Regions from separate parts of the Paenibacillus kribbensis genome, predicted to be linked through region 2. Evidence: a T-box and tRNA genes for the amino acid it is inferred to sense, from the RefSeq annotation. Region 2 holds a T-box; the other holds one or more tRNA genes.
What was found. The T-box of region 2 lies ahead of ileS (isoleucine--tRNA ligase). A T-box ahead of a tRNA ligase gene usually reads a tRNA of that ligase, here a tRNA-Ile.

Region 1: it has a tRNA-Ile gene. The T-box ahead of ileS (isoleucine--tRNA ligase) is inferred to sense a tRNA for this amino acid. The anticodon was not compared.

The regions. Positions count from the first base shown of each region.
Region 1 covers NZ_CP020028.1:5,198,712-5,202,096, forward strand. Annotated here, with positions in the region: tRNA gene B4V02_RS23165 (tRNA-Leu) at 1-73, opposite strand, end outside; tRNA gene B4V02_RS23170 (tRNA-Lys) at 88-163, opposite strand; tRNA gene B4V02_RS23175 (tRNA-Gln) at 168-242, opposite strand; tRNA gene B4V02_RS23180 (tRNA-His) at 258-330, opposite strand; tRNA gene B4V02_RS23185 (tRNA-Tyr) at 350-435, opposite strand; tRNA gene B4V02_RS23190 (tRNA-Thr) at 440-515, opposite strand; tRNA gene B4V02_RS23195 (tRNA-Phe) at 541-613, opposite strand; tRNA gene B4V02_RS23200 (tRNA-Asp) at 650-726, opposite strand; tRNA gene B4V02_RS23205 (tRNA-Met) at 752-825, opposite strand; tRNA gene B4V02_RS23210 (tRNA-Val) at 858-933, opposite strand; tRNA gene B4V02_RS23215 (tRNA-Glu) at 940-1,011, opposite strand; tRNA gene B4V02_RS23220 (tRNA-Ser) at 1,043-1,134, opposite strand; tRNA gene B4V02_RS23225 (tRNA-Met) at 1,138-1,211, opposite strand; tRNA gene B4V02_RS23230 (tRNA-Asn) at 1,246-1,321, opposite strand; tRNA gene B4V02_RS23235 (tRNA-Ala) at 1,326-1,401, opposite strand; tRNA gene B4V02_RS23240 (tRNA-Ile) at 1,426-1,502, opposite strand; rRNA gene rrf (5S ribosomal RNA) at 1,539-1,655, opposite strand; rRNA gene B4V02_RS23250 (23S ribosomal RNA) at 1,809-3,385, opposite strand, start outside.
Region 2 covers NZ_CP020028.1:1,977,234-1,980,618, forward strand. Annotated here, with positions in the region: gene B4V02_RS08790 (YlmH family RNA-binding protein) at 1-460, shown strand, start outside; gene B4V02_RS08795 (DivIVA domain-containing protein) at 633-1,142, shown strand; T-box leader at 1,316-1,597, shown strand; gene ileS (isoleucine--tRNA ligase) at 1,678-3,385, shown strand, end outside.

The DNA of each region.
Region 1 (3,385 bases), 2.6 Mb from region 2:
GACTCGAACCTCCACGGGGGGTTAGCCCACACGGACCTGAACCGTGCGCGTCTGCCAATTCCGCCACGACCGCAAAATAATTATAAATGGTGAGCCATGAAGGACTCGAACCTTCGACACCCTGATTAAAAGTCAGGTGCTCTACCAACTGAGCTAATGGCTCTTAATGGCTGGGGATATAGGATTTGAACCTATGCATGACGGAGTCAAAGTCCGTTGCCTTACCGCTTGGCTAATCCCCATTAATAAGAATAAAGGGCGGCCGATGGGGCTTGAACCCACGAATGCCGGAGTCACAGTCCGGTGCGTTAACCACTTCGCCACGACCGCCATATGATTAAGAAAAGACTGGTGGAGGATGATGGATTCGAACCACCGAACCCGTAAGGGAGCAGATTTACAGTCTGATGCGTTTGGCCACTTCGCTAATCCTCCAAAATGGTGCCGGCGAGAGGACTTGAACCCCCAACCTACTGATTACAAGTCAGTTGCTCTACCAATTGAGCTACACCGGCACATTACTCATTCCCACTTGAAAGGTGGCTCGGGACGGAATCGAACCGCCGACACGAGGATTTTCAGTCCTCTGCTCTACCGACTGAGCTACCGAGCCATATTATGTTGTACTACTAAATTATACATATTAGAATGGCGGAACTGACGGGATTCGAACCCGCGATCTCCTGCGTGACAGGCAGGCATGTTAGGCCTCTACACCACAGTTCCAGAGGCATTTCCATCAGGAAATTAATTGCGGGGGCAGGATTTGAACCTACGACCTTCGGGTTATGAGCCCGACGAGCTACCGAACTGCTCCACCCCGCGATAGTAAAAGGGATTTCTTTAAAAATTATTAATGGTGGAGGCTGAGGGGATCGAACCCCCGACCCTCTGCTTGTAAGGCAGATGCTCTCCCAGCTGAGCTAAGCCTCCATATTATGACCCGTAGGGGATTCGAACCCCTGTTACCTCCGTGAAAGGGAGGTGTCTTAACCCCTTGACCAACGGGCCTTACAAAATAAATTCTGAATTTTTAAAGGTGTGGCGGAGAGAGAGGGATTCGAACCCTCGCACCACTTTCGCAGTCTAACCCCTTAGCAGAGGGTCCCCTTATAGCCACTTGGGTATCTCTCCGAGTAGCGGCAGAGGGGATCGAACCCCCGACCTCACGGGTATGAACCGTACGCTCTAGCCAGCTGAGCTACGCCGCCACCTTATATATATAAGTCAAAAATATTCAAAATATGGCTCCCCGAACAGGACTCGAACCTGTGACAACTCGATTAACAGTCGAGTGCTCTACCAACTGAGCTATCAGGGAATATTGGTGGAGCCAAGCGGGATCGAACCGCTGACCTCCTGCGTGCAAGGCAGGCGCTCTCCCAGCTGAGCTATGGCCCCAATCATGTTGTATTAATTAAGAAATGGTGGGCCTTAGTGGACTCGAACCACCGACCTCACCCTTATCAGGGGTGCGCTCTAACCAGCTGAGCTAAAGGCCCTAATATTTACAGCTTTATTATCCTCTAAAGGATATCGCTTGGCGGCGTCCTACTCTCCCAGGACCCTGCGGTCCAAGTACCATCGGCGCTGGAGGGCTTAACGGTCGTGTTCGGGATGGGTACGTGTGGAACCCCTCCGCTATCGCCACCAAACATGAATTTGCCTCGCAAATTCTTCCGTATTGAAACTTGATTCATCACATATCGTGTGAATGAATTTCAATGCGCTTTTCGTATGCACTTGTACATACCTTCAAGGTGTTACACCCTGAAAACTGGATCCGAAACTCCATTGCGTCCTATCTTTAGGATAAGCCCTCGACCGATTAGTATTGGTCAGCTCCATGCATTACTGCACTTCCACCCCCAACCTATCTACCTCGTCGTCTTCAAGGGGTCTTACGTATTGGGAAATCTCATCTTGAGGGGGGCTTCACGCTTAGATGCTTTCAGCGCTTATCCCTTCCGTACATAGCTACCCAGCTGTGCTTCTGGCGAAACAACTGGTACACCAGCGGTACGTCCATCCCGGTCCTCTCGTACTAAGGACAGCTCCTCTCAAATTTCCTACGCCCACGACAGATAGGGACCGAACTGTCTCACGACGTTCTGAACCCAGCTCGCGTACCGCTTTAATGGGCGAACAGCCCAACCCTTGGGACCTACTTCAGCCCCAGGATGCGATGAGCCGACATCGAGGTGCCAAACCTCCCCGTCGATGTGGACTCTTGGGGGAGATAAGCCTGTTATCCCCAGGGTAGCTTTTATCCGTTGAGCGATGGCCCTTCCATGCGGTACCACCGGATCACTAAGCCCGACTTTCGTCCCTGCTCGACTTGTAGGTCTCGCAGTCAAGCTCCCTTCTGCCTTTGCACTCTTCGAATGATTTCCAACCATTCTGAGGGAACCTTGGGGCGCCTCCGTTACTCTTTAGGAGGCGACCGCCCCAGTCAAACTGCCCACCTGACACTGTCCTCGTACCGGCTTACGGTACCAAGTTAGAACCTAGATACGATCAGGGTGGTATCCCAAGGATGCCTCCCCTCAAGCTGGCGCTCAAGGCTCAACGGCTCCCACCTATCCTGTACAGATCGTACCCAAATTCAATATCAAGCTGCAGTAAAGCTCCATGGGGTCTTTCCGTCTTGTCGCGGGTAACCTGCATCTTCACAGGTATTAAAATTTCACCGGATCTCTCGTTGAGACAGCGCCCAAGTCGTTACGCCATTCGTGCGGGTCAGAATTTACCTGACAAGGAATTTCGCTACCTTAGGACCGTTATAGTTACGGCCGCCGTTTACTGGGGCTTCGGTTCATAGCTTCGCCCGAAGGCTTACCACTCCCCTTAACCTTCCAGCACCGGGCAGGCGTCAGCCCGTATACTTCGCCTTGCGGCTTCGCACAGACCTGTGTTTTTGCTAAACAGTCGCTTGGGCCTTTTCACTGCGGCCCCCTCGGGCTATTCACCCTACCGAGGCACCCCTTCTCCCGAAGTTACGGGGTCATTTTGCCGAGTTCCTTAACGAGAGTTCTTCCGCGCGCCTTAGAATTCTCTTCTCGCCTACCTGTGTCGGTTTACGGTACGGGCACCTTCTCCTGGCTAGAGGCTTTTCTTGGCAGTCTGAGATCATGACCTTCGCTACTGCAATTTTCGCTCCCCATCACAGCCCAGCCTTATCGATGTGCGGATTTGCCTACACACCAGCCTCACTGCTTGGACGGACATCCATCAGTCCGCGTCACTACCCTACTGCGTCACCCCATCGCTCATAACGGATTACGGTGGTACAGGAATTTCGACCTGTTGTCCTTCGACTACGCCTATCGGCCTCGCCTTAGGTCCCGACTTCCCCTGAGCGGACGAACCTTCCTCAGGAACCCTT
Region 2 (3,385 bases):
TTATTTGGGGGCCATACTGGGACTTGGAATCAAGCGTGGAAAAATCGGTGATATTCAGGTGCTGGATGATGGATGTCATGTATTGGTAGCTTCAGAAATCAGTGATTTCATTATGCTGCACTTACAGCAGGTTCATCGTGTCCATGTATGGACAGAACTGCTGCCTTCAGAAAGCCTGCGGACAAAGGAAGCTGAATTGGAGCCGTTGGATTTGACGGTGGCTTCTTTGCGTCTGGACGGTATCGCCAGTGACGTGTACAAGCTGAGTCGAAGCAAAATTTTGACTCCAATCCGGGCCGGACGGTGCAGGGTCAATTGGAAAGTGGAAGAGAATCCATCTACTTCACTTAAGGCCGGGGATGTTATTTCCATGCAAGGATTTGGCCGATTCAAAGTGCTCGAAACAGACGGGATGACAAAAAAGGGAAGATTCCGTGTCAAAATCGGTAAGTTTGTATAGCTCAAGGCAGGATTCACGAGCTTTGTGTCGAAAAAATTAAGCTAAAGGGTAGAGCTGGAACGATTTTGCTCTGTACAGTATTCACAAATCGGGGTATGATGACCGATAGATGATAGTGAGCGTCGTGACGCGGAACATGTATTTTTTGTCAATCTTATAGGAGGTGGACGGCATGCCATTAACGCCATTGGATATACATAATAAGGAATTTGCCCGCCGGCTTCGCGGTTATGATGAGGATCAGGTCAATGAATTTTTGGACCAGGTGATCAAGGATTATGAAGCTGTTATACGTGAAAATAAAGAACTGAGCACTGAGTTGCTGAACGTGCAGGAGAAGCTTGACCATTTCGCGACGATTGAAGATACGCTGAGCAAGACGATTATCGTGGCGCAGGAAGCGGCAGATGAAGTTCGCAACAACGCCAAGAAAGAATCTCAACTGATCGTGAAGGAAGCGGAGAAAAATGCCGATCGCATTGTGAATGAGGCATTGGCTAAATCCCGTAAAATCGCGTTGGAGGTTGAGGAACTGAAGAAGCAGGCTTCGATTTACCGGGCGCGTTTTCGGACACTGGTGGAGGCGCAGCTTGACCTGTTAAGTCAGGACGGCTGGGAAGCGCTTGAAAACCGGGAACGTGAAGTGCTGGAGCGCGAGCGTGAAATGAAGGAAATTTACTAATAGTCATTTCTGACAGCGCTTATTAGGCATTGTCAGGGTTGACTTTTATCTGTAAACAGGCTATAACTGTAAATACTATACTGAATATAAACCGTTATCCGTGTATCGGTTAAGGGTTGTTATTCAAGTCAGCGGGGATACTGCTGATTCAATACACCGATGAATTTAACATGTGTAATTCGTTGATGGGAACGAGTACGTCATGATTTTGTTCCTCAGAGAGTTGGCCACTTGGTGCAAGCCAACGTTCAGAACATGACCGAAGATCCTCCCGGAGAAGTGAGCTGAAGCGCTTGTTTTTTACGGCGTGTGTAAGCAATCATCGTTTGCCATACGTTACAATGGCGCCCTGCTGTAGTTGTGTAGGGCTTAGAGCGCCGTGAAAGTACCGTTTCTTATGAAAGGGTTTGTTCACGGAATCAGGGTGGTAACGCGAGCACAGTCTCGTCCCTTTACAGGGATGGGGCTTTTTTTGTTGCTTTTTTAGGAAACGCTACAACAATCAAAATGATGAGCAAAGAAGGAGAATGACATGATGAACAGAGTGGATGTAAAAGAAAAGGCACGGTCCCGCGACCTGCGCATCCTGAACAAATGGAAAGAGGAGGACACATTCCGTAAATCCATCACCAATCGTGAGGGTAAGCCAAATTTTGTGTTTTATGAAGGTCCACCAACTGCCAACGGTAAACCGCATATCGGTCACGTGCTGGGTCGTGTAATTAAGGATTTTGTAGGCCGCTACCAAACAATGAAGGGATACCGGGTCGTACGCAAGGCCGGTTGGGACACACATGGCTTGCCGGTAGAACTGGGTGTGCAAAAGCAACTAGGCATCTCCCACAAACCTGAAATTGAAGAATACGGCGTTGAAAAGTTTATTAAAAAATGTAAGGCAAGCGTGTTTGAGTACGAGCAGCAATGGCGTGATCTGACCGAAGCGATCGGATACTGGACAGACCTCGATCACCCGTATATTACACTGGATAATAACTATATCGAGAGTGTATGGAACATTTTGGCGACGATTCATGAAAAAGGATTGCTGTATCGTGGTCATCGTGTGAGTCCGTATTGCCCGGATTGTCAGACAACGCTGAGCTCTCATGAAGTGGCACAGGGCTACAAAGATGTAAAGGACCTGAGTGCCACAGCCAAATTCAAGCTGCATAGCAGTGGGGAATACGTACTGGCTTGGACGACAACACCTTGGACTTTACCGAGCCACGTGGCACTTGCCGTCAACCCTGATCTGGAATATGCTCGTGTGAAGCAGGAAGACGCTGTATACATCGTTGCTAAAAATCTGGTTGAGGACGTAATTAAAGGCGATCATGAAGTGCTTGGCACGCTGTCCGGTTCAGAGCTGGTTGGTCAAACTTATACCCCGCCATTTACGTATTTCCAGGTCGAGAAGGGTAATCAGATTCTGGGGGCGAAATTCGTAACAGACTCCAGCGGTACAGGTATCGTTCATATGGCTCCAGCGCATGGTGAGGATGATTACCGGGTATGCCGCGAAAATGGCGTTGGATTCATCAATGTGGTGGATCTCCAAGGTAACTATGTTCAGGAAATTACGGACTTTGCAGGCCGTTTTGTAAAAGACTGTGATGTGGATATTGTTAAGATGCTGTCTGAAAAAGGCTTGCTGTACAGCAAGGAAAAATACGAGCATAGCTATCCGTTCTGCTGGCGTTGTGATACTCCGCTGTTGTATTACGCTATGGACAGCTGGTTTATCAAAACAACCGCGATCAAGGATCAACTGATTGCCAACAACAGTGAAGTTGAATGGTATCCGGGTCATGTGCGTGAAGGACGCTTCGGTAAGTTTTTGGAGGAGCTGGTGGATTGGAACATCAGCCGTGACCGTTATTGGGGTACACCGCTGAACATCTGGGTGTGTGAGGAGACTGGGGAACAGTTCGCACCGCACAGTATTGCTGAATTGCGGGAACGTGCGATTGGCGACGTACCAGCGGACATTGAGCTGCACAAGCCCTATGTGGATGACATTAAGGTGCGTAGCAAATGCGGCAAGTACGAAATGACCCGTACACCGGAAGTGATCGACGTATGGTTCGATAGCGGCTCCATGCCGTTTGCACAACATCATTATCCATTTGAAAATAATGAAACGTTCGAGCAGCAATTTCCGGCTGATATGATTTGCGAGGGGATTGACCAGACTCGGGGCTGGTTCTACAGTCTGCTTGCCGTTTCGACCATGCTGACTGGCA